Regions from separate parts of the Geobacillus uzenensis genome, predicted to be linked through region 4. Evidence: predicted binding sites of a transcription regulator. Region 4 holds the regulator's gene; each other region holds the start of a gene.
The links. The regulator Rex, encoded in region 4, represses fermentation and respiration genes when NADH is low (regulators of the CRP and FNR family bind a similar motif). The targets are predictions, from matches to a motif close to TTGTGAAATATTTCACAA.

Region 1 (8,075 bases), on a different contig from region 4:
ATAGCAACAAAAAGCAGACCATGCGGGCAAACTCTTCGAAAGTAGGCGGAATCCCCAAGATCAAAATGCCTAATGCCGTCACAAGCAAGCCGAGGGAAAGAAACAACACCGCATTCAACAACAACGCGGCGACAAACTTGCCGTTGATCACATAGTCGCGCGGAATCGGCTGCGCCATGAGCCGGCTCAGCGTCCCGCGATTCCGCTCCGAATTGATGGCGTCAAATCCGAGCGCGATGCCAAGCAGCGGTCCGAGAAAACTAACGAAGGTGATAAACGAAGGCAATGTTCCGTCAGAGACGGTGAACAGTTTTAAAAACAAATACGAACCTTTGGCGATTTCTTTCGCCTCTTCCGAGGAATCGAGCGCCTCGCGAATCGTTGTCATGGCGGTGTAAAGCGAGCCGAAACACGTCAATAAAATGATGGCCACCAAAATAATAATGCGCCAGCTTGTCAAGTAATCAGCCAGTTCCTTCTTCACCATCGCCCCAAAGGCGCTCACCGTCCCGCCCGTTTCCTTTGTTTCCCTAGCTGCTTTGCCTTCCACCCGTTCCGTCCATCGTCTTGCCCCTTGCCAAATGTCTTTTGCCCATTGTTGGGCCTTACTTGCCTTCACGTGCCTCCCTCCCCTCAAAGTAGCGGTGGTAAATTTCATCAAGCCCGAAATCACGGCGGCTGAGATGGAACAGAGAGGCATTCGACTCGACGATCGTTCGGCTGATATGAGCGCTCACGTCAGTCTGACAATAGACGTCCACCCCATTTCCCGTTCGCTCCACCTTGTTGACGCCCGGAATCGCCTCGATTTTGGCCCGTAAGGAGGCGTCAAGCGGTGAAGCGGCCACATGGATGACATAGGCATCCTGCAAAAACAGCTGTTGCGCGAGACATTCCATATTCCCTTCGGCCAGCAATTTCCCATCAACGAACAAGCCAACCCGGTCGCAAATTTGTTGCACATGATGCAATTGGTGCGAGGACAGCAATACCGTAATGCCTTCATGGCGGCTCAAATCGTGGATCAGCCGCAGCAACTCACGCACCCCCTCTGGATCGATGCCTAGCGTCGGCTCATCCAAAATGATCACTTCCGGGCGCTTGATCAACACATCGGCCAAACCGAGCCGCTGCCTCATCCCCCGCGAGTATTTTCCCGCTTTTTTATGGGCTGCATCAGTCAAATTCACCTTCTCGAGCAGCTCCCATGCCCGCTTTTCCGCCTCAGTGCGAGGGATGCCGTTTAACGCCGCCGTATACAGCAAGTTCTCCAAGCCTGTCATGTGATGGTAAAACCCGACATCATCCGGCAAGTATCCGACTTTCCGTTTGACGTCAATCGGATTTCGCACCGGGTCGATGCCGCATACGCTCACCGAACCGGACGTCGGCTCGGTGAGCCCAAGCATCATCAAAATCGTCGTCGTCTTTCCCGCCCCATTCGGGCCGAGAAGCCCGAAAATCTCCCCTTTGCGAATGGAGAGGGACAAACGGTCAACCGCCCGGTAGTCCCCGTACCTTTTCGAAAGGTTGTTCAGCTCGATGACAGTAGGTGCCTCCATGCTTACCTCCTCCCGTATTTTTTCACTAAATAGTAGAGCCCTCCTGCCACTGCGACAATGATCAGCACCGCTACGACGCCCCAAAGCGTCGATGTTTTGACGGAAACCCGAAACACAGCCTCCGCCGACGCTTCCGCGGTTTGCGCTCGGAAGTTAACGACATAATCCCCGGCGATGGCCTCATCCGATGCTTTGATCTTCGCCTTGATTGTCTTCGAATCGCCCGGATTCAGTTGAGCGATCGTGCTTTGGTCAAATTCAACTTCCCAATCAGGCGGAGTGTCGGCCGTCATATTGACATCTAGAAGCGGGGCGCTTCCGGTGTTTTTGACGACAAGATCGACTACCTTTTCATTTCCAGCCGTCACATCCGTGCTCAAGTTTCCTGATGGCGTCGTCAGTTTCAGCTCATACGTGCCGGTGATGACCGCCTCTAATGTCAGCTCGGCCGATGTATCGCTCGTTTGCGCCTTGATCGAAATTTTGTACATGCCCGCTTTCACCTGTTCCGGCGGTTTCACCTCTACGGTGATGTCTTTGGACTCATTCGGCTCGAGCTTGACCGATGTAATCGAATCGCCGCCTGACTTGAAGGAAACTTGCCAGCCTTTTTTCGCCGCCGAACTTAGCGCGTAATTTTGCGTTTTGGCCGTTCGGTTTTTCAGCGTGACATCATACGTGAAGCTCGAATCGGCATGCCCTTCAAGGTTCGTTTGATCTGACGTCAGTTCGGTCTTAAACGAACCTTGTTCCGTCACGCGGACAAGCAACGGCAATTTAGAGACACCGCTCCCCCCTTTCGCGACAAGTGAAAAACGGTAGTCCCCTTTGTCAACATCAAGAGGCACCGTCACCTCCACATTGATCTCTTCCTCTTTTCCATCTCTCACAGACAGCTGCTCAATGTTTCTCCCTCCGGCGACGACCGATGTCGACCATCCTTTCGGCAAGTGATCAAAGGAAAACGTGAGGTTTTCAATCGTTGAACTGTTGTTAATGACATTCACCGTATAACTGATCGTCTCCCCCGGCGTCACGGAAAGCCCGGTGTACGGCGTAAAGAGAACAACACCGCTCGCCGCCGATGTCGGGAGGATCGGAAGAAAAAGGGAAAAGAGCGTCAACACCATGACAAAAACCATCGCTGCTCGTTTTTGCACCATGTTTCACTCCTCTCCTTGTTTTTCATTCCGTATACGCCGGAGAAAGCCAAATGGATTTGTTTTGCGCCAAAAAGATGAAAGGAGAGCTATTGACGATCCGCCATGGGGCATCGCGCATTTTGATCACCGGCGAGGACGTCAAACGGTTCAAACAAGTTAAAGCGAGCCTCGAACCAAAAGGGGGAAGCGTGACACCGACCGGGCCGGAAACGTTTATTGTCGATCTCAAACACGAATAGACGCCAAAGCCCCCCCTTTTGCCACAGGCCAGCGGCCCGTGTCGCTCGCTCATTCATCCATCCGCCGCCGCAAAAAAAAAAAAAAAAAAGCCCCCGCTGCGTCCGGGGGCGGCAAGCCAAGCCGGGGACAGCCGCCCCCGTTGGCCTAGCGGCGGTTTGCTTCTTTGTTTCGCAGCGCCTTCGGAATATAGATGCAGTACGGTTCGCTTTCCAAATAGTCGCCCGTTACGGCGTAAGCGCGTGAACGCGAGCCGCCGCACACGTGGCGAAATTCGCAGACGCCGCATTTTCCTTTGTATTTGTCCGGATTGCGCAAGTCTTGGAAAATCGGCGAATGCCGGTAAATGTCCGCCAGCGGCGTTTCCCGGACGTTCCCGGCTTTGACCGGCAACAATCCGCTCGGGTAGACGTCGCCAATATGGGAAATAAAGACGAAGCCGTTGCCGTCATTCACCCCTCTCGGCGCGCGGCCAAGCCCGTCGACTTGCCCAGTTAATCCTTTATTCAAGACATCTTCGTAGTGAATGCCGTTGTTCGCCGTTTTTCCTTCGCGCATTTTCGCCTGCAGCACAACGCGGCGGTAATGCTGGCCGGCCGTCGTTTTAATGTCAAACGGAACACGTTTGCTCGTTTCATACAGCCAGCGGAACACCCGCTCATGCTCGACGGGGGAAATCATATCCGATTCTTTTCCTCTTCCGGTCGGGACGAGGAAAAAGACGCTCCAAAGAACGCATTTCAGCTTCTCAACCAATTCCACCATTTCATCAAGCACATGAACGTTGTACCGCGAAATGACGGTGTTGATTTGCACGGGAATGTCGAGCTCATGCAAGTATTGAATCGCACGGATCGTCAAAGCAAACGAGCCGCTCGTGCCGCGGAAATGGTCGTGAATCTCGGCGTTCGGTCCGTCAAGGCTGAACGCCCAGCGCGCCAAGCCGACTTCTTTCGCCTTGCGGATCGCCTCTTTCGTCACGTTGGGCGTCGCGCTTGGCGTCATTGACACGCGCAACCCTTTATCGATCGCATATTTCGCCAAATCGTACACATCCGGCCGCATGAGCGGATCACCGCCGGTAAAAACGAGCATCGGCTGATCCATATCGTAAATCTCGTCAATGAGCTTTTTCCCTTCCTCAAACGTCAACTCGCGCGGGTCGCGGTGATATTGCGCCTCGGCACGGCAATGAAGGCATTTTAATTGACACGCCCTGGTTAATTCCCAAATCACAATAAACGGATTTTCATTGAAATCGCGCATACCATTCCCTCCTTGGCCTCCATTGTACCGCAATGGCTGGACGCGTTATGTGATATCCATCACATTCACAGCGGCGCCACAACCGACGGCGATCGTGCCACGAGCGGAGATGACAGCCGTCTGAACAAGCGGTATAATATAATGTAGATGAGACGATGCCAGATACCACGCCAAAGGCATTTTGTTCAAATCGCTCAGTGCATTGTACCAAAACCAAGCCCTCGATGTGTACGGACTTCACGGACTCCCGCGAATCAAAGCGCTGCTGCCGAACGAATTTCCGTCTGTACGGGCAGATGACAAACGCGCCGACACCGTGTTTCTTCTCGAAGACGATTCCATTTTGCTTCTTGAGTACGAAAGCAACGAACGATTCATTGACAACCATTTGAAGTATCTTCAATAATGAACCTCTCCCACCTACACTTCGCTTAGAGGTGGGAGTTTCTTACTACTCGATCGAAGAAGCTTCAACGCAGAAGAAGGTGGTCTTCTTCGGCTCGATAGGAGGATCGGAAGTCTTCCCGACCGATTCGGTAAACAACATCGGTAGGTCACCGATGGGGCGGTCCCACCCGTCTACTACTTCTTGCTTACGCAATCCGTAGATACGTGAGCGTCGTTGGCACATCCCAAGGAACGATCTCTTGGTAGAGCGCCTTGCTCAAAATGTTGCGGGCGCCATGAATGTCCCGATGTTCTTGATACCCGCAAGAACAAGCAAAGATTCGCCGGGAACCTTTTTGTCTTTTTTGGCAGACAGGACATGTCTGACTTGTATACGACTCATCAATTTCTTTCAAACGAATACCTTGTTGGGCTAATTTATCGGCGAGATATTGCTTGACTTTCCCAAAAGACCAGTTGGAGAGTTTTTGTGCTTGTTTCCGGTGGACTTTCTTTTTCTTTCTCGTGTATCGCTCGACTCCTTCGACATTTCCGATGTACACATCCGACACGGATTGCGCAAGGCACCAATCGACGAATGGCTTGGTCGTTTTATGAAGCGCATCCCGCAGTTGACGTTCCGATTTGGATAAGAGGTATCGTTTGGCTCGTTCGTATTTCTTCCAGCGGCGGGAGCCTTTTTGGCATTTCGCTTGCCGCCGTTGAATTTCGGCGAGTTTCTTGTTTCGGAACCGATGGAGCGAGCGCACCTTTCTCCCTGTAATCAAGAGCGCTTGACCGCTTTCGCAAAAGGCGCCGATCGTATGAATTTCACCGAGATCCTAGAGGGGCGGTGATTTAGTACAAAATAGTGCTATTCCATCTGTTTCTCAGTTAGAAAAACCTGGCGAAATCAGCCTTCTTTTTTGGCGAGATGCCGCTGATTTGCTCGTGGCAGCCGTTTTTCACCGGCCTTCTAGAACAGGAAAAAGAGAAGGCGGTCAAAGAAGCCGAAAAACAAAAAGCCATCGAAATCGCGAAAAACTTTCTTGACGTCCTGCCGATTCACGAAGTCGCGAAACGAACGGGGCTAACTGTCGCCGAAGTGGCAGAATTGGCGAAAGCAATGGACCAAAATCAACCTCCAGTCCAATAACGCAAAAGATCCGAGGTCGTTCGGTTCTTTTTTTTCGCACTGTTGCCGTTTCATCATTGACCTTTCATTGACAACGGAACGTTATTGGACAGGTGAAATCATTTTTACCTTGCACATCATGAGCGTCTTTCTGTATCAAGCACATTTGGTTGTGAAGAGCCGGGTGGTCAAGGACCGCTCTTCCGATCAGCAAAAGATGGATCCTCTCATCTTACCGATACTCTTCCTCCGTATTGACATTGCGCCATACGGTTTCATCCGCGGCAAGCGGTTGGGCGTCAACATAGCGGACGCGGGCGCCGTCAAGAAGCGAAACCATCCGTCGTTCGCCGGCATCGAGCAGCTTGGCGATCATCGGGCGAAGCCTCCGGTGGTACAGGGCGACCAATGGCTCCGGGCGGCCGTCATGGAGCGGGACGACGGCGTCAAAGGACGGATCGGCATAGGCGGCGAGCCGTTCCGTTACGTCCTTGTTCATATACGGCATGTCGCACGGCAGGATGAACACCCAATCGGATCGGCTCTGTTCCATGGCAGTGTAAATGCCGGCAAGCGGCCCAGAACCGCGGTAACGCTCCGCATCGAGCAGCACCGGGATGTCCGTTCGCCGACGAAACTCGCCGACAAGCGCCGGATGGCTGATGAGATACAACTCATCGGCGATCGGAGCCAGCGCGGCGACAGACCAGGCGAAAAACGGCGCGCCTTGATGCAACGCGAACGCCTTTGGCCGCCCGAACCGGCGCGACTGGCCGCCGGCCAGCACCACTCCGGCAATCGTTTGTTTCATCACGATCCCCCTTCCGGACCTCGTCTGTTCCTACCGTACCATACGAACCGGCGAAAAAAAAGATTTCCGCCTGCCGACGGAAATCCTAGATGAGTTATTTTTTGCCGATGGCCACCCGCCAGACGTCCGGCCCTTCCTCTAAGTACTCCCACGTAAACTGATCCGGACGCTCCATCATAAATTGGTATTGCAACGGACGCGGGTCATGGTCGTTGACAAGCTCCATCACTTCCCCCGGCTTTAGGCTGTCAAACAGCCGGAAAATCGCGGGATGGCGATCGCGCGGCGGATAATCCGGAGCATGGATTTTTGCAGCAAATTGGCTCATAACGTTGGCCTCCTTTGTAGTATAATGAATTATATACTTATCATAGCCGCTTTCACCTAGGACGGTAGTGACGAGCATCACAGTCGGCTGGTGAACATTTTCAATTCCCGTGAAAGGAGAAATGGCGGTTGGAAGAGCTTGTTGGCTTTTGTGCGCAATGCGGCAAGCCAATCCATTGTTTGCATGGGTTTTTAAACGGCGTCATCAGCGAAGGAAAGGAGACGTTGTACTGTTTTCCCTGCCATGAAAAGCAAAAGGAGAAAGAACACGCCAAGCCCGATCAATGTCGCAAGTAGTTGAAAACGTTCACAAATGAAAGGCACAGCGGCATTCCGCTGTGCCTATTTGTTATTCTTCTTCCGCCAAATTCGCCACCGGCAGCTCTTCCCCTTCGCCGTGCGTTGGCTTGCGCAAATGGAACAGCACTTTGATGGCAAAGACAAGCAACGCGACGACGCCGATCAAAAAGATCGTATCCGGAACAAAGCGGACAAGCAGCAAGGTCTGGACGATATCTTGTTGTAAGAACGAAGGCGAACGCGATGCCCAATAACCATTGACAAACGCTTCCTTAATTTGCAAAATCCCGACCGGAAGCAGCGTGATGGCGATCATGCCGGCCAATCCAATGTTTAACATCCAGCATGAGAACTTCAACCATTTGTCATTCCACGCCTCTGGTTTGACAATGTTGCGCAGCGAGTAAAGGAGCACGGCGATCGCAAACATGCCATACACGCCCATCATCGCTCCGTGGCCGTGAGCCGGCGTTAAGAATTGACCGTGTTCAAAGTAGTTGACCGCCGGCAAGTTGATCAGAAAGCCGAGCACCCCTGCACCGACCAAGTTCCAGATCGCTGTGGAAATCAAGAACCAGAATGTAGCTTTATACGGGAAGTTGACTCCGCCGTCGCGCATCATTTTATATTGTTCGTACGCTTCTAAAATAAGGAGCGTAAGCGGAATGACTTCAAGCGCCGAGAACACCGCGCCAAGAGCGATCCATACTTCCGGCGAACCGTTGTAATAATAGTGGTGGCCGATGCCGATGACACCGCTGCCCAATAAAAGCGTGAATTGGAAGTATAGCGCTCTGACCGTCGACTTTTTCGTCACCAATCTCATTTGTACGAGCAAGAACCCGATGACGACAACGGCGAACACTTCGAAAATGCCTTCTACCCAC
Region 2 (8,075 bases), on a different contig from region 4:
CCGTGTCACCGGCAGCCAACAAATTAGCCAAATACTCAATTGGAATGCGCATTTGGTCAATCGCCGGAAAAATGACATGCGGATGAATGTCGTCCAACCCGCCGTCAAACGCCCCCATGATCGGACTGAGCGGCGGAATGTACCAAACCATTGGCAACGTCCGGTATTCCGGGTGAAGCGGGAGCGCGATCTTTTGCTCGACGGCAAGTTTATAAACCGGTGAGCGTTGCGCTGCTTCAATCCAATCGTCCGTATACCCCGCTTCACGTGCTGCTTCAATCACGTCTGGATCATACGGATTTAAAAAGATGCGCAAATGGGCATGGTACAGCTCTTTTTCATCTTGGACCGAAGCGGCCGCCTCGACTTGATCCAAATCGTAAAACACGATGCCGATGTAACGGAGCCGGCCGACGCACGTTTCTGAACAAACTGTCGGCAATCCTGCTTCCATACGCGGAAAACAAAACGTGCATTTCTCCGCCTTATGCGTTTTCCAATTAAAGTATACTTTTTTATACGGACAGCCGGTCACACAAAACCGCCAGCTCCGGCACGCGTCATGGTCAACAAGCACAATGCCGTCCTCATCCCGCTTATAAATCGCCCCTGACGGACAAGAAGAGACGCAAGGCGGGTTTAAACAATGTTCGCAAATGCGCGGCAAATACATCATAAACGTTTGTTCGAACTCAAATTTCACTTTTTCTTCAATGCCTTTTACGTTCGGATCGCGTTTTCCTGTTTCATATACCCCGGCCAAGTCGTCTTCCCAGTTCGGCCCCCACGTGATGTCCATGTATTCGCCGGTCAGCTGTGACTTAGGCCGGGCGACAGGCTGGTGCTCCCCTTCCGGACGATTGATCAGCTGTTCATAATCGTATGTCCAAGGCTCATAGTAATCGTCGATCACCGTCATATTCGGGTTGTAAAACAGGTTTAACAGTTTATTCACCCGGCCGCCGGCGCGCAGCTCGAGCTTCCCATCTTTGAGCACCCAGCCGCCTTTATGCCCGTCCTGGTTTTCCCATTCTTTCGGATAACCGATGCCCGGTTTTGTTTCCACATTGTTCCACCACATATATTCCGCCCCAGGGCGGTTCGTCCATGTATTGTTGCATGTAATGCTGCATGTGTGGCAACCGATGCACTTGTCCAAATTCATGACCATCCCGAACTGCGCTCTAACTCTCAAGCCAATCCACTTCCCTTTTTTCAAGTTTGCGGATCATCACTTGCTCATCCCGCTGATTTCCTGTCGGTCCATAATAATTGAAGCCATAGCTTAATTGTGCATAACCGCCGATCATTTGCGTCGGTTTGACATGGATGCGGGTTGGGCTGTTGAACGTGCCGCCGCGCAGTTTGCTGATTGGCGAGCCGGGCACGTTAATATGACGTTCCTGCACATGGTACATAAACGCGACCCCACGCGGCAAGCGATGGCTGACGACCGCCCGGGCAACGACCACCCCGTTGCGGTTGTACATTTCGATCCAGTCGTTGTCAGCAATGCCGGCTTCTGCGGCATCTTCTTTGTTCATCCAGACATGTGGACCGCCGCGGAACATCGTCAGCATCGGCAGGGTATCTCCGTATGTGCTGTGGTATGACCACTTAAAGTGTGGCGTCAAATAACGAAGAGTGAGTTCTTTGCCGCTGACTTCCGGACGCCGGTCATGGCCGTAAAAAGCAAGCTTTCTGAGCGGCGCTTTAAACGTCGGCAATTCTTCTCCAAACTCAAACATAAGCTCATGATCCAAGTAAAAATGCTGCCTTCCTGTCAACGTCCGCCAAGGAATCAACCGTTCGACGTTCGTCGTAAACGGAGAGTAGCGACGGTTTCCGGTTTCGCTTCCGCTAAAGACAGGAGTGGTCAACACTTGCCGCGGTTGGGCAGTGATCGCCTGAAAGGTAATATGTTCCTCAGCCCGCTCAATGACTAAATCTTTTAACGGCTGCATCGTCTTTTTCTCCATTTCTCCCCATGCCTTGAGCGCTAAGGAACCGTTCGTTGTACTTGAAAGCGCCAAAATAGCTTCGGCAGCATCCCGGTCTGTCAACAAACTCGGACAATCTTTATACGGACCTTCCAACGCCGAAGAGCCGAGCGTATCAAGTAGCCATTTGTATTCTTCCCTGGCGTCCCAGCTGAGCCCTTTCGCCCCGATTTGTTCACGAACCATCGGACCAAGCGCCACAAACTTGTTGTATACTTCCTTATAATCCCGCTCTACAATATGCAAGCGCGGGAAATTCACCCCCGGAACCGGCTCTGCCGCTCCTTCTTTCCAATCGTTTACGACCCCAAACGGCTGTGCGATCTCATCGCGCGTATCATGCAACAGCGGGGTAGCGACAACATCTGACACCGGCTTAGAAAAATAGCGGACAGCCAGCTCAGAAAATGTTTTGGCTAATCCTTTAAAAAAGTCCCAATCCGATTTTGCTTCCCACGGTGGGGCAATGGCGGGATTGAACGGATGGACAAACGGGTGCATGTCCGTGCTGCTGACATCATACTTCTCATACCATGTCGCGGCCGGGAGAACGATGTCCGAATACAGTCCGGTTCCGGCCATGCGGAAATCGATATTGACCATTAAATCCAGTTTGCCTTCCGGCGCGTTCTCATCCCAAACGATCTCACTCGTTTTCAAGTCATCATTTTGTTCGCTGAAATTCGCATGATGGGTGCCGAGCAAATGTTTTAAAAAGTATTCATGCCCTTTTGCCGAACTGCCGATGAGATTTGCGCGCCAGACAAACATCACGCGCGGAAAATTAATCGGATCGGACGGGTTTTCAATGGCAAATTTAATGTTTCCTTTTTTGATTTGCTGAACGACATATTGAACCGCTTCCTCGTTCGTCTTTGCGTTCGCCTGTTCCACTAGCGCAATGCTGTTGGCGTTAAACTGCGGATAAAACGGAAGCCAGCCTAGCCGGGCGGCCAAATAATTGTAATCGCCGCCATGTTGGTAGCGCGGCTTGTCAACGAGCGGGGAGACGTGTTCATCCATGCTTTGATCTTCATATTTCCACTGTTCGGTGACAAAGTAGAAAAACGACGTCCCGTTTTGCAGCCGCGGCGGTCCTCCCCAGTCACGGGCCATGGCGATCGTCTGCCAGCCCTCAAGCGGGCGCACTTTTTCTTGACCGACATAATGCGCCCAGCCGCCGCCGTTAACTCCTTGTGATCCGGTCAACAAGACAAGGTTTAAAATTGCCCGGTAGATGGTATCGGAATGATACCAATGGTTAATGCCCGATCCCATGACGATCATGGAGCGTCCTTTGGAATCGAGGGCATTTTGGGCAAACTCGCGGGCAATTTGCGCCGCCGTCTTTCGATCAATGCCAGTGATCGCCTCCTGCCATGCCGGCGTGTATGGCTTCATGTCATCGTAATCGGCCGGATAATCACCAGGCAGCCCGCGGTTGACGCCCATTTTGGCAAGCAACAAGTCAAATACTGTCGTGACATACACCGTCTCCCCGTTTTGCTTAATGGCCTTGACCGGCACTCCGCGTTCGAACACCGTCTTATTTCCTGCCTCAAAGTGCGGAAACTGCACGACGACGACATCATCTTGCTGGCCAAGGAACGTCAAAGCCGGGCGGATTCCGATTCGTTTATTGTCCATATCGTTCAGCTGCAAATTCCAATTCCCGCTGTTCTCCCAACGATGGCCAATCGTCCCGTTCGGCACGGCAAACGTCTTTGATTGCTCATCCCAAACAATCGTTTTCCATTCCGCATACTGAAGCGGCATGCCAAGGTCGCTCGCCCGCAAAAAGCGGCCGGCGGTATAACGATCCCCCTGTTTGTTCAGCATGACTAAAAAGGGCAAATCGGTGTATGTTTTAACATAATCAGAAAAATAATCAGCGGATTGATCGACATAAAACTCTTTTAAAATGACGTGGGTCATCGCCATTGCCAACGCTCCGTCCATTCCCGGCTGCACCGGCAGCCAGTTGTCGGCAAACTTCACAAATTCAGCATAGTCAGGGCTAATAGCGACGACTTTTGTCCCCCGGTAGCGCACCTCAACGTAAAAATGGGCATCCGGGGTGCGCGTTTGCGGCAAGTTCGATCCCCAGACAATCATGTAGCTTGAGTTAAACCAGTCTGAACTTTCCGGGACGTCTGTCTGTTCCCCCCATATTTGCGGAGAAGCCGGCGGCAAATCGGCATACCAGTCATAAAAGCTGAGCAAGGCGCCGCCGATCAAATTCAAAAACCGCGCCCCGGCCGCATAGCTGACCATCGACATCGCCGGAATTGGTGAAAACCCAAAAATGCGATCCGGCCCGTACGTTTGAATCGTATACATCAGTGACGCGGCGATCATCGTATAAACGTCATCCCATTTCGCCCGCACGAACCCGCCTTTTCCACGGGCGCGTTTATACCGTTTCGCTTTTCCCGGATCTTCGACAATCGACTTCCACGCGGCTACGGGATCACCTTCTTGTTGCAGCGCTTCTTTCCAAAGCCGCAACAGCACCCCGCGCACATACGGATAGCGGACGCGAAGCGGGCTGTATGTATACCAGGAAAAACTCGCTCCCCTCGGACAGCCGCGCGGCTCATACTCCGGCATATCGGGGCCTGTTGTCGGGTAGTCGGTTTGCTGCGTCTCCCATGCGATTATGCCGTCTTTCACATGCACTTTCCAGCTGCACGAACCTGTGCAATTGACCCCATGGGTTGTACGAACCACTTTATCATGTTGCCAGCGGCGGCGGTATGTTTTCTCTACGTCCCGCCCGTATGGCGACAACTCGGCGTGGCCGGCGATTTTTCCCGACCGACCGAAATACTTCAGTTTGCGCAAAAGCGGGGCAGGTTTTTCGTTCATTTTGGTTTATCTCTCCTTTCTTTCCCTTGAACTAAAAGAGCAATGCCTCTTCATCAGCGCTATGGATGCGGTTAATGTGAAGCAATGCGTGAAAGCGGGTCAACACCTCGCGGTCAATCTGTTCTGACAACCGCTGCCTAATTTCAGCAATTAACGTTCTCATCATGTCATGGTCACGTTTGAGCTGCGCGATCGTTTCGGACAACTCCTTTCTCTCCTCTGCTTTTTCGCGGTAAAAGCCTTCTTCTTCTGCTTCCGCATGAGCAATGATCCGTGTTTCCCAGTGCTCTACAAGGGCATCCGCCACTTCAGCGGCATGCTCACAACGCCCATCGGTATACAATGTTTCCAACAGTTCAGTCAGGCGCTTCGCTTCGGCAAAGGCGCCATGATGAATAGAACGATGCGCTTCCAATTTTCTTAGTGACGGTCCGCTCATTTCATCATCTCACTTCCCTATTTGTACCGATTTCCTCTATTCACCTACAATTTCCAAACAACGAACAAATTATGCAGAAACGAAAAAAGATATTCCTTATATTTCTATGTGACGATATTCACATACATTGCGCATATTAGTTGTTTAAAATATAAGAAAATTAAAAAGAAGGTGACGAAATGGTTCATCCTCTTACACGCCTTGGAGTCGATGTACTTCTCGAATCGTTGGCTGTTCAAGGGATCACCCATATGTTTGGCTGCTGCCATGAAAGCATGCTGCCTGTCCGTTATGCGCTACACTCTTATCCTTGCCTGTCATATATCGAAATGAAACATGAACAGGCGGTTGTTCATGCCGCAGACGGCTACGCCCGCGCTTCAGGGAGACTCGGCGTGGCGATCATCGGGTCGGGAATCACAAACAGCATTACTGGAATCGCCACCGCCTTAAGCGATTCTGTACCGCTCCTTGTCATTATTGGACGGCCCTCACCGAACGATCATTTATACGCTCCCGATCTCGACATATTCCCGATTAAAATCGCCGTTTTGAACAACGGCTACTTAGGAATGGTGCGTCAATGGCAGGAACTGTTTTACCAAGGGCGTTATTCAGCAGTAAAGATTACATCCCCGGATTTTGTCAAGCTTGCCAAAGCGTACGGAGCCATAGGATCTGCAGCCGATTCGGAAGAAGAGGCGGAAAGGATCATCAAAAACGCGTTAACAAACGATGGGCCAGTCTTGCTTGATTTCAATATTGCTGAGGAAGAAAACGTCTATCCGATCGTTCCCCCCGGACAAAGCAACGATCAAGCCATTTTGACCCGTTGACTTACCTTTAATGCAAAAAGCGCCGGCCAACAAACAACTGCGGACGCTTTTTTCTTTTTTGATGGAAAGTGACATGCATCACTTCGTTTTCTCTCAATCTCTCTATAATTAAGAAATATAAGGCTTTGGGCGGCATCCATCTTGTTTGTGGAACAGGATCGATCAATGTCCGCTCGTTTCCGCGCCGTCGTCTTCGCCGGTTTCGGTCACCTTCAGCATGGCGACGGCTCCTTTTTGTGCATGATTAAACTGATGAGTAACGATCGGATACGTTCCCGGTCGAGTGACAGTAAATTCGACAACGGCACCGCCGCTCGCCGGAAGCATCACCGTCTGCATCCCTTGCAAATGGTTGTTCGGGTTGCCATCAAGGTACACATCATCGAATACTGTACCAACAACATGGAATGAGCTTACTTCGTTCGGACCGACATTGTTGATATACAAGCGGATTTTCTCACCGACTTTCGCCAATAATGGCTTTTCTTTAAGGGTAAATGTGTCCCCGTTCGTATTTGGATCACCAGGTTTGAGCGCTTTGGACGAGAAGACGACATAGCTTGGCACACCGTTTTGGAAATCGTTCATATCGTTGTATTTATACCATTCATTTTGGATGAGCACATATTCACGATCTACTTCCTTGTCGGTCGGATAACCGTTTTTTGGCTTGACAATGATCACGCCGTGCATGCCGTTGGCGATATGCTGCAAGACTGGCTTCGTACCGCAATGGTACATAAACACACCTGGTTTATTTGCCGGATAGGTGAACGTTCCCGATTTGTTCGGCATCACATCAATAAAATCTTTTGACGGTGAAGCGTGAACGGCGTGAAAATCCATGCTGTGCGGGACGACCGGGTCCATATTTTTCAACGTAAAATGGATCGTATCCCCTTCATTGACAACGACGAGCGGTCCGGGAGCTTGACCGTTAAATGTCCATGCTTTGTAAATTTTCCCTTTGTCAATTTCAATGTCGGTGATTTGCGCTGTCATTTCGATGTGGACATCATGAGGGCCGACCCGCTCCATTTTTAACGGCACCGGTGCTTGATTCACCCCTTTGTGCGCCGCTAAAACATTCGGCTCCGACTGTTGCGTGGCTGCCGTTTTGTTCTTGCTTTCTGCCTTCACCTGTTCCCCCCCGCTGTTGCACGCCGCTAAAAGTGAGGCGGCTAACACGGTCGACAACACTGCATATACATTTCGGTTCATCGTTCTTCCCCCCTCTAGCGAAATTCGTTTACACCTTGAGCGTACGCCATTTTCGCTTTCCCCCTAGTGATTTTTATCACCAATGAACACGCATATTTGAAGGGTTTGTGAAACAGTGAGCAATACGTTTTATCACTACTGTGAAAACGATAATGGGCGTTCTCACGTTGGCTAACGGAAAACCCTCCTTCGCCTCTTGATCATCTCCGCCTCCGTCACTTGTCTTTCTTTCGTTAAATCCGTCGTCTTCCCAAATGAAAAAGAGGCCAAAAGCACATGCTTTTGACCTCTTTAAGGTGTTACGATGCGTACCGATTTGCCGGTTCGCCTGCTTTTTTGCCAAAGACGATTCGATTCAATAAGAAGCAGATCAACGTAAATAAGCTAAGAAGCATAAACCCGAGCACGTAAGAACCAGTCACATCTTTGATGATGCCCATTAAAATCGGCGGGAAAAAGCCGCCCAGTCCGCCCCATGCGCCGACAAGGCCGGTGACGGCGCCCGTTTCCGCTGGGAACAGCTGCGGCACGAGCTTGAAGACCGCACCGTTTCCTAATCCGGACATCACCGCCAATAACAGGCAGGATACCGTCATTATCCAAATGTTTTCCATTCCAAACGCGATCGTCAACGCGCCGATCGTCATTCCAGCGTAGACGAACGTCAATACCCGCTCGGCGCCGATTTTATCGCCGAGGTTGCCCCCGATC
Region 3 (8,075 bases), on a different contig from region 4:
GTTCAATGATCGGCCCTTCGTCTAAATCATCGGTGACGTAATGGGACGTGGCGCCGATCAGCTTGACGCCGCGCTCATAGGCCCGCTCGTACGGCCGCGCGCCGATAAACGCCGGCAAAAATGAGTGGTGAATGTTGATGATTCGCCCCGGAAATTCAGCGACAAACGCCGGCGATAAAATTTGCATGTAGCGGGCGAGCACAATCGTATCGATCCGATAGTCGCGAAGCAGGCGGATTTGTTCGGCTTCTGCGTCGGCTTTTGTTTCTTTCGTCACCGGAATATGTACATACGGGATCCCAAGCGGCTCGACCACGTCGCGCAAGTCGGGATGATTGCTGATGACAAGGGCGATATCGGCAATCAGTTCGCCCGCCTGCCATTGCCAAAGCAGCTCAAGCAAACAATGTTCCGCTTTCGAGACAAAAATGGCGATTCGCCGAATGTCATTATGCAGCCGAAGCTGCCACGTCATGCCGAATTCCTCGGCAATTGGGGCAAACGCCGCTTCGATCGTTTCCTTCCGATCGGCGACGTTCAGGCAGTCAAACTCCAAACGGAGGAAAAACGTTCCGCCTTCCGGATCGGTTGAGTATTGGCTTGATTCGACGATATTTGCCCCATGCTCATAAAGAAATGAGGTGACCGCTGCAACGATGCCGGGACGGTCCGGACAGGAAATGAGCAGCCGGGCGCGGTGTTCATAGCCTTGCAAAAACGATTGCCAGCGATGTTGGCGAAATGTGCTCATCCGTTGTCTCTCCCTTTTCTTGCCGTTATTTAGTTTCCATCATACAAAAAATTGGCGGGCTTGCCAACAGGGAAATGTGAATGTCCGCCATAACAAAAGGCACCTCCCTCACAAGGAGATGCCTTTTCCACGGATGGTCTTTGATCAGTCTTTGGTCAAATCGCCGGCCGGGCCGAAAAATTCGTAATGGATGCGCTCCTCCGGCACGCCCCATTGTTTCAGCGCGCGATAGACGGTTTTCATAAACGGCACCGGGCCACAGAAGTAAAAGTCAGCATCTTTAGATGGAATGACCGTTTGCATCCATTCCAAATCGATCCGCCCTTCTTTGCGAAAATGTGGGTGTTTCCGGTCTTCGTCGGACGGGAACTCGTAACAAATGTGATATGAAAATGCGGGATTTTCCGCTAAAGCTTGCAACTCTTGATCGAACGCTTGCACGCGGCCATTGAGAGCCGCTTGAAGGAAAGTCGCTTGGCGGTTGGGCTGCCGGATGGCCAGCGTACTTGCCATGCTCAAAAGCGGAGTGATGCCGACGCCGCCGCTGATAAAGACGACCGGCGTTTCTTTGGTGAGATCAAGCGTAAAGTCGCCGGCCGGGGCGCTTACTTCAAGCACATCGCCTTCTTGGATATGGTCATGCAAGTAGTTTGACACAATGCCAGCCGGTTTTTCAGCCGTCGCTCCTTCCCGTTTGACGCTGATGCGGTAATACCCTTTTCCAGGGGCATCTGATAAGCTGTACTGACGGATGTGCGTGTACGTTTCGCCTGGAATCGACAGTTTGACGCTCACATATTGGCCTGGCAAGTAATCGCTGATGGCACCCCCGTCTTCCGGTTGGAAATAAAACGACGTAATGACGTCGCTTTCTTTCACTTTTTTGGCGACGACAAAACGGCGAAATCCGCGCCAGCCGCCGTGTTTGGCCGCTGCTTCCTCGTAGAGTTCCTTCTCGACTTGGATGAAAACAGCGGCAATGGCTTCGTATGCTTCCGCCCACGCGGCAATGACTTCATCCGTGGCGGCGTCGCCAAGCACGTCTTTGATCGCGAGCAACAAATGTTTTCCGACGATCGGATATTGTTCCGGCTGGATGCCTAAGCTCCGGTGTTTATGGCCGATTTGCCGCACGACCGGCAAAATGGCGTCGAGTTGATCGATATAGCGCGCCGCTGCATATACCGCTGAAGCCAAAGCGCGTTGCTGCCGCCCTTGTTTTTGGTTGGCATGGTTAAACACATTCAGCAGCTCCGGATGATTGGAAAACATGAGTTCATAAAACCGTTTCGTAATCTGTTCCCCGTGCTTCTCTAATACCGGCACGGTCGATTTGACGATTTCGATCGTTTTCGGATGTAAAGTTGTGATCGTAGTCATTGTTCCATCCCCTCACAAAACATGTATTTCAAATACATCTTTTATTCAAACATGGACGGCAACAAAAAGCAATATTTCAAATACATCTTTAACAAATTGTTCACAATTCCCCGTGCGAAGCGGGTATGGTACAATAAAATTCGATCATGTTGCATAAAAGGTTGTGGACGAAGATGCAGTTAACCAACTACACGGAATACGCGTTGCGCGTCCTCTTGTTTTTAGGGACGCTTGAGGAAGGAGAAAAAACGAACATTAAGGAAATTTCCACTGCGTTTTCGCTGTCTGAGCATCATTTAAGCAAAATTGTCCATGAGCTCGGCAAGCTTGGCTACATCGAAACGATCCGCGGGCGCAACGGCGGAATCCGCCTAGCAAAACGGCCTGAGGAGATCGTCATCGGGGCGGTCGTCCGTGAGACGGAAGACAATTTGTCGCTTGTCGAGTGCTTTGCCGCCCACGGCAATGAGTGCGTCTTGACGCCTGCCTGCCGCCTTCGTTTCGCCCTTCGCGAAGCGCTAGAGGCGTTTTTGCGCGTGCTCGATGCGTATACGCTTGCCGATTTGCTGGAAAACCGGACGTCGCTCCGCATTTTGCTTGGGGAGCGGCGCAATCGATAAACACTCTCCGTCCGAATGGCGGGGAGTGTTATTTTGTCTGTTGACAGGCACACTATAAGCAAGCATCGCCGCAGAGAAGGGAGACAGAACGATGAGACGGTACGAAGTGATTGTTATCGGCTCTGGACTGGCCGGTCTTGCCTGCGCCTGGGAGCTCGTCCGCCGCCGCCATCGCGTGCTTGTGCTTGAACGCGACGGAGCAGTCGCGGACGACATTTCGTCATGTGCCGGGGCGTTTGTCGATCATTATCGGCGACCCAGAGCGATGGATCAAGGCGAGCGGGGAAGCGATTCTTTCCCAAGTCTATGCAGACGCCAGCACAATCGGCTTGCCGCTTAGCGGACATATAAGGCAAAGCCGGATCATTTCCCACCCGGAAGATTTTCATTCGCTCGCTCCCGGCTATGACCACTTGCGCCCGAGGCAGCAAACCGATGTACCCGGTTTGACGCTAGCGGGAGACTATACGCGCCAGCCATACTTTGCGACGATGGAAGGGGCGGTCTTGTCCGGACAGCGGGCGGCAGCAGTCGTCGCCCGCCGCTTCGGCGGAGGATGAAACACGAAAGGAGGAGGAAAAGATGCGAAAACGATGGGTGTCACTAGCCGCCATTGGCGCGTTGGCGATCAGCCTTTGCGCCGGCTGCGGCAGTAACGACGAGCGGCCGGAAAAACGTAACCAGTCGTCCAATATGGGTGGCGGGATGAACACATCCGGCACCGGCCGCTAATCCCCTTTGTTTGCCACATTTCGCATAATATATTAAGATTAGAAAGGTGTGAGAAAATCCGCAAGACTAAAGGAGGTAACAATGAAACACCAAGGAAACGCCTTACCACCTTATTTACATTGGGACAACGGGGAGCTCTGGCTCACCGAAGATGACCGCGACAATTTAAAAATCAGCTACCGCATCAAAGAGGTGATCTTTGCCGAGCCGTCCGAGTACCAGCATGTCATGATTTTGGATTCGTATGATTTCGGCCGCATGCTTGTTCTTGACGGCGTCGTGCAAACGACCTCGATCGATGGTCATATTTATAACGAAATGATCACACACGTGCCGCTGCAGTTCCACCCGGACGCCAAACGAGCGCTCATCATCGGCGGCGGCGACTGTGGAGCGGCCCGTGAAGCGGCTAAGTACGCCCGCTTGGAGACCATCGACATGGTGGAAATCGACGAAAAGGTCGTCCGGGCGTGCAAAGAACATTTGCCGGCCGTCTCCGGCAACTTATCCGACCCGCGGGTGCAGTTTATTTACGGCGACGGCGTCGCGTTTGTACAAGGAAAAGAAGACGCATACGACGTCGTGATGATCGACTCCTCCGATCCGGTCGGCCCGGCTGAAGCGCTGTTTTCGCCGGAGTTTTACGCCAATGTGCATCGCGCATTAAAAGAGGACGGGCTCATGGTGTGCCAAAGCCAATCTCCGATTTTCCATTTGGATATTTTAACACGCACCTACCGCAACATTCGTGAACTGTTCCCGCACGTGCTCGTGTACACGGCGGTCGTGCCGACGTACCCGGGCGGGCTGTGGAGCTTTACGATCGGCTCGAAACGGCCGCTTGATTTCCCGGCGCAAACGGCGATTCCAAACGACACGAAATACGTTAATGACGCCGTCTTTCGCCAATGTTTTGCCTTGCCGGAATTTTTGCGTTCGGCGCTTGAGGCGAAGTAATTCGATAAGAAAGCTGTCCTCATGTGTGAAGGACAGCTTTTTTGTTTCTTGCCACGTCTTCGGAGATGCGCTCCTTTCTTGATAGAAGAGCCCCTTTTATTGTTCGTTATCAGATAGCGCCCGTTTGGCCAGCCATGCGAGCGTCAAGTCATCGGCAGGCGGATTGTGCAGCCCGGCGCGGACATCGCGGTAATAACGCCCGAGCGGACTGTCAGCGAACAAGCTTTGCCCGCCAACGATGCGCATGGCTCCATCGACGACCTCAAGTGCGGTATTCGTGGCGACCAGCTTGGCGGCGGCGAGCTCCTCTTTCATCTCGGTTCGTTTTTCCGGATAGCGATCCCATAGGTCCGCGACCGCATAGAGAAAATGACGCGCATGGATGAGCCGCCATTCCATGTCGGCGATTTTCCGCTGCACTTCAGGCGTTGTGGCAATTGGACGCGATAATGTATTCGGCTGGTACGTTTGCGCAAAGCGGAGCGCTTCATTGCGTGCGGCAATGGCGATGCCTAAGTAACAAGCCGGAACGTGCAGCAGCCATCCTTGCGCCGGTGCGGTTTCATTTGGCTTCCCGAGCGTTTCCACGAGCGCATCCGTTTCCACTTCCACGTCCTCAAGGACGAGGTCATCGCTGCGCGTCGCCCGCATGCCGAGCGTGTTCCACGTCGGCTCAATGCGGACGCCCGCGGCGTCCATCGGCACAAGAAATTCGCCGACGTCGCCGCTGTCTTCGATGGTGGCCGAAATCAACACGTAATCCAACGCCGGGGCTAACGAGGCAAACGCTTTGCGCCCCCGGAGCACAAAGCGGCCATGGCGGAGAACGGCCTTTGTTTCCGGTTTTCCGCCGCGCGCAGGGCTGCCGGTCGCCCGTTCGGAATGGGCGCTGTTAATGAGCGCGTGGTGTTGGACGACTTCTTCGGCCAATCGGGCGAGCGTTGATTCCGGCCAGCGCCGGAGCAAAAACAGACGCATCAAAATGCTCGCATGCCATCCGAACGACAAGGCGGTGGCGCCGCTGCCTTGGGCGAGCACTTCTTGCACAAGCACCCATTCATAAAGCGACGCCCCTTGGCCTCCGTATTCGGCGGGGATCGTAAGAGAAAGAAACCCGGCTTCCTGTAAATCAGCAAAATCGGCAAACGGGAACTCCGCCCGTTCGTCATAATTTGCCGCCCGTGATGCAAACCGTTCAGCAAGATGCCGCGCTCGTTCGTACAGTTTCCGTTCCCGCTCGTTTCGCACGAGCAAATGGTACAATTCGTTCATCGTTCTCCCCTTCTTTTGTTGTTGAGATGATTTCATTGTACCGATTTTGGTGAAAGGTAGAAACAAAAACGCTTCAATGCCTGCCACCGATGCCTAATCACATCTGAACAAGCCCTCCGCTCATAAAATTATAAGTTGTAATAAAGAATTTCCAATAGTAGAGATTAAAGGGGCTCACAATCCTCCTTACGGAATGGATATAATAACACTTGAAATCAATTTTTGCAAAATTCGTATTATTGATTACAAGCACATCGAAGAGAAAATAAAAAACAACATAGGGGATTACTACAATAATAGACTCACTAATCAGCGACAATAAAAAATAACCGTCTTCGCTTTCAGACGGCCAGTGTAAGGAACAAAAACAACGTTCAAAAGAGGAAAAAATGCCGGATATACCGATCATCGCCGCGATGGACAAACTCATTTTTCGCCGCGTCATATTCGTATTCCTCCTGCCAACGCTGGCCATGACGAGCGATTTGCCGCACCGCGTGAATGATCATGTACACTTCTTCGTTCGTCATCGTCGGATGGAGCGATAGGCGCACCCATCCTGGTTTGGCAAAGGCATTGCCGCTTTTGACTTCCTTAAGCAAGGCAGCCGACTGTTGTTTGTCAATGCCAAGCAAATAATGGCCGTACGGCCCGGCGCATGAGCAGCCGCCGCGCGCCTGAATGCCAAAGCGGTCGTTGAGCAGCTTGACGACAAGATGATAATGAAGCTCTTCGATCACAAACGAAACAATGCCGAGCCTGTCGCTTCGGTGTCCTTCGAGCACATGAACGCCAGGGATGTCCTGCAGCGCCGGCAGCAAGAGTGAGACGAGTTCTTTTTCCCGAGCGCGCATCTTCGCGACATTCATCTGTTCTTTCAGCTGAATGGCGAGCGCGGCTTTGATCGTTTGCCAAAACGGCGGCGTTCCTCCGTCCTCCCGCTCTTCAATCGCCTCCACGTACTCATAATGCCCCCATGGGTCAGTCCAATACACCGTCCCGCCGCCCGGATGGTCCGGCGCGTGCTGGCGGTAAAGGCGTCCGTCAAACACAAGCACGCCGGCGCTTCCTGGACCGCCGAGAAACTTATGGGGGGAAAAGTAAATCCCATCAAGCTTTTCCATCGGATCGTCTGGATGCATATCGATGCGGACGTATGGAGCAGAGGCGGCAAAATCGACGAAACAAAGCCCGCCGTACTCATGCATAAGTTTGGCTAATTCGTGGTATGGCGTCTCAAGACCGGTTACATTCGAGCAGGCGGTGAATGCGCCGATTTTTTGTGGCCGCTGGCGGTAGCGGTCAAGCAGCTCGCGCAAATGATCAAGGTCAACTCCGCCGTTAGCAGTTGGCCGAACCGTTACGACCTCGGCGATCGTTTCGGCCCATGACAATAAATTTGAATGGTGCTCCATATGGGTGACAAAAACGACCGGGCGTTCGTCATTGGTGAGCGCCAAGCGCGGTTTCCATCGTTCCGGCACACGCAAGCCAAGCAGGCGCTGCAGTTTGTTGACGGCGCTCGTCATGCCCGCCCCTTGCATGATCAGCACATCGCCTTTTCCCGCGTGAACGTGCTGTTTAATGATTTCTTTTGCATATTGATACGCAAGCGTCATTTTCGTTCCGGTCACATTTGACTCTGTATGCGTGTTGCCGACAAACGGGCCAAGCTCGCGAACCATTTTTTCTTCAATCGGTCGGTACAGCCGTCCGCTCGCCGTCCAGTCAGCGTAAATGAGCCGTTGTTCACCAAACGGTGTGGAAAACGGGTGAAACCGGCCGATGGTTCCGTCGCGAAACGGCTGGAAATATGCCTCGAGCTCGCCGCCGTGCGTATATGTTGTGCTCCCAATTGTCGCACGAATCGTCATGGGTATTCCTCCTTTTTCCAGCCACCTACTCATACCATATGTAGCCATTGGGCGATTCGGTCCGGAGAAAACGAACGAGAGCGAAAAAAAATCCGCCTTGTTGGCGGATGATGCAATTCAAATGTTGTCATTGTTTTTCGCACCGCAGAGACGAATCCGCCTCCTCAGCAGCCGAGACGAGGTATTGCGCAAGCAACGCCCGCAAGTCGTCAGGAAGCGGTTCGCTCGCCTGCGTATGAAAATTGAAGTAGACGACCGCTGCTTCTCCAATTGCGATCAGTTTGCCGGTCTCTTCTTCCATGATGCGGTGAATGCATTGAAAGCTTTTGTGGCCGATGCGGGAGACGTTCGTCTCTACGCGAAGCCGCCGGCCAAAAAACCCTTGGTTGACAAAATCGCATTTCGCGGACGCCAAAATGAAGTGCCAATCGCCCGTCCGCCCTCCGTAGCTCAATTCATCAAATAGACGGGTGCGCGCCTCCTCTAAAT
Region 4 (8,075 bases):
ATATATTGTTATGGTACACCGCGGGCGGATTATCGGATATGGCGGAATGTGGCTTGTCATCGACGAAGCGCATGTGACAAACGTAGCCGTGTTGCCACAATTTCGCGGGCAAAAACTTGGCGAAGCGCTCATGCGTCGTCTCATGGATATCGCAAAACAGCATGGAGCGGTGACAATGACGCTTGAGGTACGCGTGTCCAACCATGTTGCCCAATCGTTGTACCGCAAGCTCGGGTTTCGCAACGGCGGCATTCGCAAACGGTATTATCCTGATAATTTTGAAGACGCGCTAGTAATGTGGGTGAAGCTGATATGAATGAAGACGTATACGTATTAGGCATTGAAACGAGCTGCGATGAAACGGCAGCGGCGGTTGTGAAAAATGGGAAAGACATTGTATCGAATGTCGTCGCCTCGCAAATGGAAAGCCATCGGCGGTTTGGCGGCGTCGTGCCGGAGATCGCCTCGCGCCATCATGTCGAGCAAATTACGATTGTGATCGAGGAAGCGATGCGGCAAGCTGGGGTATCGTTTTCTGACCTTGATGCTGTGGCCGTGACGGCGGGGCCGGGTCTTGTCGGGGCGCTCCTTGTCGGTGTGAATGCGGCGAAAGCGCTGGCGTTTGCCCACGGACTGCCGCTTGTCGGAGTGCATCACATTGCCGGACATATTTACGCCAATCGGCTAGTGACTGAGATGAAGTTTCCGCTATTAGCGCTTGTCGTTTCTGGTGGGCATACAGAGCTGATCTACATGGAAGGACACGGAAAGTTTACGGTGATCGGCGAAACGCGCGATGATGCCGCCGGTGAGGCGTATGATAAGGTAGCGCGGGCTTTGGGCCTCCCCTACCCAGGGGGACCGCATATCGACCGGTTAGCTCATGAAGGAGAACCAGTAATCGATTTGCCGCGGGCGTGGCTTGAGGAAGGATCGTATGATTTTAGCTTCAGCGGCTTAAAATCGGCGGTGCTCAATACGCTTCATAACGCAAAACAGCGCGGCGAGGAGATTGACCCGAAACAGATGGCTGCGAGCTTTCAAGAGAGCGTCGTCGATGTGCTGGTGACCAAAACGGTGCAGGCGGCGAAACAGTACCGTGTCCGGCAAGTGCTGCTGGCCGGCGGGGTGGCGGCCAACCGCGGACTGCGGTCCGCGCTGCAAGACAACATGAAGGAGCTTCCGAATGTAGAGCTCGTCATTCCGCCGTTGTCGTTATGCACCGATAACGCAGCGATGATCGCGGCGGCAGGAACGGTGTTGTATTGGCAAGGCAAACGATCTGATTTGGCCCTCAACGCCAATCCGAGCTTGCCGCTCATTTAGTTGAAAAAGGAAACAAAAGAGGAAGGAAGGGTGGTTGCTTGCGGCAGGAGAGCAACCGCCTTTTTTGTTTACAGGGACAAGCTTTGGCTGAGTTAAGTGAAAAGGAACTGTGCATATTTTTATCCACAGGTTGTGGACAATGTGGAAAAGACGAGAAAACACCATAAATATAAGGAAAACAATACACAACGGTTTTGGCACAAAAGAAAAGTTTGGTTTGTGGATAATGTGGAAAAGTTAGTGAATAACTTATATTTCATAGGTGGAATTGTGGATTCTTTTGTGGATAGTGTGACTAACTAAAACAGCCCGCCAAAATAACGGGCGGGCGATCGGTTACAGTGAAGCATAAAGCTGTTCCCACTCAGCCAATAACGTTTCGACTTGCTGTTTTCGTTCCTCATTTTCTTGCGACAATCGTTGCACGGTTTCATAATCGCCATAAACGGACGGATCGCATAACTGCTGTTCTACTTCCGCAATTTGCGCCTCAAGCGTTTCGATCTCAGCCTCGATTTCATCTAGACGGCGCTGGCGTTGGCGCTGCCGTTTTTTCTCTTCTTTTTCTTGTTCATAAGCGGATTTGGCCGATTCAGTGCCATCCGGCGTTTTGTCCAAGCGGGCGTCGAGACGCTCGAGTTCGCACATTTCTGCTTTTTTGGCGATGTAGTAATCGTAGTCGCCTAAATATTCCGTGAGGCCGCCGCTTGATAGCTCAAACAGCTTCGTCGCAATCCGGTTAATGAAATAGCGGTCGTGGGAGACGAACAAAATGGTGCCCGGATAATCGATGAGCGCTTGCTCAAGCACCTGTTTGCTGTCGAGATCCAAATGGTTGGTCGGCTCGTCCAGAATGAGAACATTCGCCTTTTGCAGCATCAGTTTGGCGAGCGCCAGGCGCGCTTTTTCCCCGCCGCTTAACGCCGAGACCGGTTTTAAGACGTCATCGCCGGAAAATAAGAAATTGCCGAGCACAGTGCGGATTTCCTTCTCGGTTTTATCCGGGTAGGCATCCCACAGTTCATCAAGCACTCGTTTATTTGATGACAAGTCAGCCTGATTTTGGTCATAATAGCCGATTTGGACGTTTGAGCCGTAGCGAAGCTTTCCCCCTTGGACAGGAAGACGCCGTGCGACCGCCTTTAGCAATGTTGATTTGCCGATGCCGTTCGGTCCGACTAAGGCGACGCTTTCTCCCCGCGTGATGCGAAAACTGATTTGGCGGATGACAGGTGCCCCTTCGTCGTAACCAACGGCCAGTTCTTCAGCAGTGAGCACCTCGTGGCCGCTCGGCCGTTCAATGGCGAAGGAAAAGGAAGCTGATTTTTCATCGCCAACAGGTCGTTCGAGCCGCTCCATTTTTTCTAGTTGTTTTCGGCGGCTTTGCGCCCGTTTGGTCGTCGAGGCGCGGGCGATGTTGCGCTGGATAAAGTCTTGCAGCCGGGCGATTTCTTCCTGCTGTTTCTCATATCGCTTTAACTCTTGTTCATACTGCTCGGCCCGCTGCTCCAAATAACGGCTGTAGTTGCCGGTATACCGCTTGAGCTTCGTGTTGGACAGCTCGTATACTTCGGTGACGACTTTATCTAAAAAATAGCGGTCATGGGAAACGAGCAAGACAGCGCCGGGATATGCCTGCAAATATTGCTCCAGCCAAGAGAGCGTTTCAAGGTCCAAATGGTTGGTCGGCTCGTCCAAAATCAACAAATCCGGCTTGGACAATAGAAGTTTTCCGAGGGCCAGACGCGTCCGCTGCCCGCCGCTTAACGAAGAGACGGGCATTGTTTTATAATCGTATGAGGAAAACTGCAGCCCGTGCAAGACGGAACGGATGTCGGCTTCGTATTGATAGCCGCCCTGTTCTTTATACTGTTCTTGCAGTTCGTCATACGCTTTGAGCGTTTTTTCATAGCGGGCGGGGTCAGCGAGCACATCCGGGTCGCCAAGCTGGGAGCCGAGTTCGGACAGCTGCTTTTCGATGGCGCGAAGCGGTGCGAACACCTCAAGCATCTCGTCCCAAATGGAGCGTGATGAGTCAAGCGTGCTGTTTTGCGCCAAATAGCCCATTTTGATATGGCTCGGCTTGATGATTTCGCCGCTGTCGTAAGAAAGTTCTCCGGCGATGATTTTTAACAATGTCGATTTTCCTGCGCCGTTGCGGCCGACGAGGGCAACTCGGTCGCGGGACTGTATTTCTAGTTTTATATTCGATAAAATAAGGTCAGCGCCAAAATATTTCGTGAGCTGGTGCACTTGCAAAATGATCATGTCGTTTCACCTCTCGGAATAGTTTAACGTATGTCGCCAAAACGGTCAAAGACAGATGATGAAAAATCGTGTATAGTGTATAAGTGGAGGAGATTATCTTGTCGTCGTTTACTCATTTCAATGAACAAGGACGCGCGAAAATGGTCGATATTACGAACAAGGAAGATACGGTACGAGTGGCAGTGGCAAAAACGAGTGTCACCGTCAGCGAAGAAATTTATAAAAAAATGACGAATCACGCCATCGAGAAAGGGGACGTGTTGGCTGTAGCCCAAGTGGCCGGGGTGATGGCGGCAAAAAAAACGGCTGATCTGATTCCGATGTGCCATCCGCTTATGTTAAAAAGCGTTGATATCGCATTTTCTTGGGAAAACGAAGCGGATGTATATAAACTTGTCATCACCGCAACAGTGAAAACGAAAGGGAGCACAGGGGTGGAAATGGAAGCGCTGACGGCCACCTCGGTATGCGCGTTGACGGTGTATGACATGTGCAAAGCACTCGATAAAGGGATGATCATCGGTCCGACGTATTTGGTCGAGAAAACGGGCGGGAAGTCCGGCCATTATCGACGGAAAACCGATTAGCTGGGGGATGAAACTATGAGCAACGAACAACCGAAAATTCCGCAGGCAACCGCGAAACGGCTGCCGCTGTACTACCGGTTTTTAAAGAACTTGCATGCGTCGGGAAAACAGCGTGTATCCTCAGCCGAACTGAGCGAAGCGGTCAAAGTCGACCCGGCGACGATCCGCCGCGATTTCTCGTATTTTGGCGCGCTCGGCAAAAAAGGGTACGGGTATAACGTCAATTATTTATTGTCGTTTTTCCGCCAGACGCTTGAAGAGGATGAAGTGACGGAAGTCGCCTTGTTCGGTGTGGGAAATTTAGGAACCGCCTTTTTAAACTATAATTTTTCAAAAAACAACAATACAAAGATCGTGATGGCGTTTGATGTGGATGAGCGGAAAGTGGGAACGACGGTCGGCGGCGTGCCGGTTTATCATCTCGATGAACTCGAGAAGCGGCTTCGCGGTGATATTCCGGTCGCCATTTTAACCGTGCCGGCCGCCGCCGCTCAAGCGCTGACCGACCGCCTTGTCGCCCGGGGGATTAAAGGCATTTTAAACTTCACCCCCGCGCGGTTGAACGTGCCGAACCATATCCGCGTTCATCATATCGATTTGGCTATTGAATTGCAGTCGCTCGTCTATTTTCTGAAAAACTATCCATCGTCATCATAAAGGAGAGAGTAGAGCGTGAAATACATTTTGATTGTCCTTGTGATTTTGTTGCTGTTTGGAACGAAAAAATTGCCGGAGTTAGGGCGGTCGTTCGGCCAGTCACTGCGCGAGTTTAAGGACGCGACGAAAGGGCTGGCCGATGATGAGGAAAACAAAACTGACCGATGACAAGGCAGGATGGGGAAACGATGAACGACAAAGAAATGTCGGTGTATGAACATCTTGGCGAACTGCGGAAGCGGCTGATCATTGTGCTCCTCTTTTTTGCCGCGGCGCTCGTCGCCAGTTTCTTTTTTGTCGATGATGTCATTGTGTATTTACAGCAAACGGCCGAGGCGAAAGAGTTGACAATGAACGCCTTCCGCCTCACTGATCCGATTAAAGTATATTTTCAGTTTGCCTTCGTCATTGCCGCTGTGCTGTCTGCTCCGGTATTGCTGTACCAAGTTTGGGCGTTTGTCAGCCCGGGGTTGTATGAAAAAGAGCGGAGGGTGACGCTCAGCTACATTCCGGCATCGGTTTTCCTTTTTTTAGCCGGTGTAGGCTTTGCCTACTTTGTCTTGTTTCCGTTCGTCGTCCGGTTTATGAATGAGCTCGCCGATCGGCTCGGCATCCAACAAATGATCGGCATTAACGAATATTTTCAGTTTTTGCTTCAGCTTGTGCTGCCGTTTGGCATCGTGTTTCAGCTGCCGATCGCCGTTTTGTTTTTCACCCGCTTAGGGATCATTACGCCGCAGTTTCTCGTGCGCATCCGCAAATATGCGTATTTGGCGCTGCTGATTTTGGCGGCGGTCATTACACCGCCCGATATGCTCTCGCAGGTGATCGTCATGATTCCGCTCACGCTTTTATATGAAGGGAGCATTTGGGTCGCAAAAGTTGGCTACCGAAAAGCGCAATTAGCGGCGGAGCAGGAAAGCGGCGAGTAAGGACGCGGACAGCGGTGACAGAGCGGTTAGGACGGCAGCAAACAAAAAGGGGCTGACCCAAAACGCGAATGCGTTTTGGGATCAGCCCCCACTTTTTTGCCTCAAATATAGAAGAATCGCCCTTTTTTCTGGTAGAATAGAGTCACCAAAACCACTACCACCGAAAGAAGGGCGATTGTCCTTGGTGGCGTAAATGAGGGGGAGAACAGAGTCGGAATTTTGTTCCGTTTGGTAAAATATACAAAAACCAGAGAGGGCTGACTCCAAAAGTCCGCTTTTTGGCGGACTTTTGGGTCAGCCCCTTCATCGTTTCGGTGTGAACAACAAGCGAAAGGCGGTGCCAAAATCAAAAGCGGCGAGCGCCGCCAAGACGATCGTCGAGGCGTTCCAAATCGTTTCATGAGCGCTTTCGATCGCCAAATACGTAAACAAGACACCTAGGATGAAGTACGGCAGCGAAAACAGCCGAGGGTGGCGCATCATAGCCAAAACCTCCAGACCGCCAGCGGCAGCTCGGCTTGGCGCATCATGTTTTCCAACTCATCAGCCAGCAAGAGTTGAACGGTGACAACAAACGTATTCATGGCCACATGGGCGAAAATCGGCACGAAAATGCGGCCGGTTTTCGCATACAAAAAGGCGAATGTCAGCCCCATCGCCGTGTACAAAAGCAAATGCTCAAGCTCCATATGGACGACGGCAAAAAGAAGTGAGCTCACGAGCGCAGCTGGCCAAAAGTTGTATTTTTTATAAAGCGAACCGAAAATGATTTTGCGGAAAATGAGTTCTTCCAAAATTGGGCCGATCACGGAAGTGACGATGACTAAAAGCGGCGTCAGACGGATGATATTAATGATTTGCCTTGTGTTCTCCGAACCTGGTTCGATGCCAAGCAGACGCCATTCGATGTTAGCAGCGATGCTTTGGGCGGCAAGCGCCAAAACAACGCCAAAGATCGCCCACATCCATGACGAAGCGAGGGGCAATTGCCGCATCTCCCGTTCATCGCGGTCGCCGCGAAGCAGCCATAAAATGATGACAAAGGCTGCCAGAAAGCTGATGACCGCCCAATACCCGGAAGCGAGCTGCGCCGCCTCCAAGCGGGTTTCTGCCTCTTGGCCGACGCCGAGAGCACGAAGAAGCGGCACACCGATAAAGGCGGACAGCTGCATGGCGATATACGTGATCATGATATACCAGTAATGGCGTTTCAAATCTTCTTACCCCTTTATTCAAATATATCCGTATTGTAGCACATGTTTGGCGAAATGATAAGAAAAGCGCGCCGGCCGAGGTTGGCACGACCGCCGCAAAAAAATTGCCGAGCGTTGTTTATTGATTTTAGAAATGTGTAATAATGAAAACGGGTTTTGCGCCGGCCGACCTTGGGACTGACAGCTGTTCAGCCCATTTTATCCTTTCTTCTCGCATTAAAGAAAAACAGTTATTTTTTTGTATTTCCTACTTGCAAAACGGAGAGAAGTTCATTAATATTATAAGTGTGTTAGCACTCAATAATGATGAGTGCTAATAAGAACGGCGAAAACTATCGTTAAGGAGGTTGTTTCCCGTGTTGAAGCCATTAGGCGATCGCATTGTCATTGAAGTCGTAGAAACCGAAGAAAAAACGGCTAGCGGTATCGTGCTGCCGGATACGGCCAAAGAAAAACCGCAAGAAGGCCGCGTTGTGGCTGTCGGTACAGGCCGTGTGCTCGATAACGGCCAACGCGTTGCGCCGGAAGTCGAAGTCGGCGACCGCATCATCTTTTCGAAATATGCCGGCACGGAAGTCAAATATGACGGCAAGGAATACTTAATTTTGCGCGAAAGCGACATTTTAGCTGTCATTGGCTAATGTATGCGTTCATCACATAAACATTCCGAAAACATACTTAACTAGTTTATCATTAACCTATTTGCATGCGGTTTAACCAATTCATAAGGAGGTAACGGGGTATGGCAAAAGAAATTAAGTTCAGCGAAGAAGCGCGCCGTGCGATGTTGCGCGGGGTGGACAAACTCGCAGACGCAGTGAAAGTCACATTAGGCCCGAAAGGCCGCAACGTCGTGTTGGAGAAAAAATTCGGTTCTCCGCTGATCACGAATGACGGGGTAACGATCGCGAAAGAAATCGAACTCGAAGACCCGTTTGAAAACATGGGCGCGAAGTTAGTCGCTGAAGTCGCCAGCAAAACGAACGACATCGCTGGGGACGGGACGACAACAGCTACCGTATTAGCGCAAGCGATGATCCGTGAAGGATTGAAAAACGTTGCTGCTGGCGCGAACCCGATGGGCATCCGCC

Region 1: B9L21_RS12080 (TIGR04053 family radical SAM/SPASM domain-containing protein) is a predicted target of Rex. The motif match lies at 4,276-4,293, and genes of this name have one in related genera.
Region 2: B9L21_RS12040 (hemerythrin domain-containing protein) is a predicted target of Rex. The motif match lies at 5,414-5,431, and genes of this name have one in related genera.
Region 3: nsrR (nitric oxide-sensing transcriptional repressor NsrR) is a predicted target of Rex. The motif match lies at 2,220-2,237, and genes of this name have one in related genera.

The regions. Positions count from the first base shown of each region.
Region 1 is NZ_NEWL01000007.1:49,182-57,256, forward strand. It holds partial or broken gene B9L21_RS12060 (ABC transporter permease) at 1-619, opposite strand, end outside; gene B9L21_RS12065 (ABC transporter ATP-binding protein) at 606-1,562, opposite strand; gene B9L21_RS12070 (NEW3 domain-containing protein) at 1,565-2,725, opposite strand; gene B9L21_RS12075 (anti-sigma factor) at 2,776-2,964, shown strand; gene B9L21_RS12080 (TIGR04053 family radical SAM/SPASM domain-containing protein) at 3,110-4,228, opposite strand; partial or broken gene B9L21_RS12085 (transcriptional regulator) at 4,407-4,628, shown strand; gene B9L21_RS12090 (RNA-guided endonuclease InsQ/TnpB family protein) at 4,822-5,445, opposite strand; partial or broken gene B9L21_RS12095 (transcriptional regulator) at 5,598-5,771, shown strand; gene B9L21_RS12100 (molybdenum cofactor guanylyltransferase) at 5,983-6,561, opposite strand; gene B9L21_RS12105 (DUF2249 domain-containing protein) at 6,656-6,889, opposite strand; gene B9L21_RS12110 (nitric-oxide reductase large subunit) at 7,238-8,075, opposite strand, start outside.
Region 2 is NZ_NEWL01000007.1:39,482-47,556, forward strand. It holds gene narH (nitrate reductase subunit beta) at 1-1,195, opposite strand, end outside; gene B9L21_RS12035 (nitrate reductase subunit alpha) at 1,185-4,868, opposite strand; gene B9L21_RS12040 (hemerythrin domain-containing protein) at 4,900-5,307, opposite strand; gene B9L21_RS12045 (thiamine pyrophosphate-binding protein) at 5,487-6,143, shown strand; gene B9L21_RS12050 (multicopper oxidase domain-containing protein) at 6,306-7,364, opposite strand; gene B9L21_RS12055 (MFS transporter) at 7,664-8,075, opposite strand, start outside.
Region 3 is NZ_NEWL01000006.1:74,507-82,581, reverse strand. It holds gene purU (formyltetrahydrofolate deformylase) at 1-751, opposite strand, end outside; gene hmpA (NO-inducible flavohemoprotein) at 896-2,131, opposite strand; gene nsrR (nitric oxide-sensing transcriptional repressor NsrR) at 2,305-2,751, shown strand; gene B9L21_RS18260 (FAD-dependent oxidoreductase) at 2,843-3,091, shown strand; gene B9L21_RS07800 (FAD-dependent oxidoreductase) at 2,976-3,311, shown strand; gene B9L21_RS17605 (hypothetical protein) at 3,334-3,483, shown strand; gene speE (polyamine aminopropyltransferase) at 3,565-4,440, shown strand; gene B9L21_RS07790 (acyl-CoA dehydrogenase family protein) at 4,537-5,712, opposite strand; gene B9L21_RS07785 (DUF3888 domain-containing protein) at 5,816-6,034, shown strand; gene B9L21_RS07780 (aminotransferase class V-fold PLP-dependent enzyme) at 6,087-7,586, opposite strand; gene B9L21_RS07775 (acyl-CoA thioesterase) at 7,714-8,075, opposite strand, start outside.
Region 4 is NZ_NEWL01000009.1:241,325-249,399, reverse strand. It holds gene rimI (ribosomal protein S18-alanine N-acetyltransferase) at 1-316, shown strand, start outside; gene tsaD (tRNA (adenosine(37)-N6)-threonylcarbamoyltransferase complex transferase subunit TsaD) at 313-1,326, shown strand; gene B9L21_RS14570 (ABC-F family ATP-binding cassette domain-containing protein) at 1,663-3,594, opposite strand; gene moaC (cyclic pyranopterin monophosphate synthase MoaC) at 3,693-4,181, shown strand; gene B9L21_RS14560 (redox-sensing transcriptional repressor Rex) at 4,197-4,838, shown strand; gene tatA (twin-arginine translocase TatA/TatE family subunit) at 4,854-5,006, shown strand; gene tatC (twin-arginine translocase subunit TatC) at 5,027-5,770, shown strand; gene B9L21_RS14545 (YdiK family protein) at 6,074-6,253, opposite strand; gene B9L21_RS14540 (CPBP family intramembrane glutamic endopeptidase) at 6,250-6,984, opposite strand; gene groES (co-chaperone GroES) at 7,341-7,625, shown strand; gene groL (chaperonin GroEL) at 7,727-8,075, shown strand, end outside.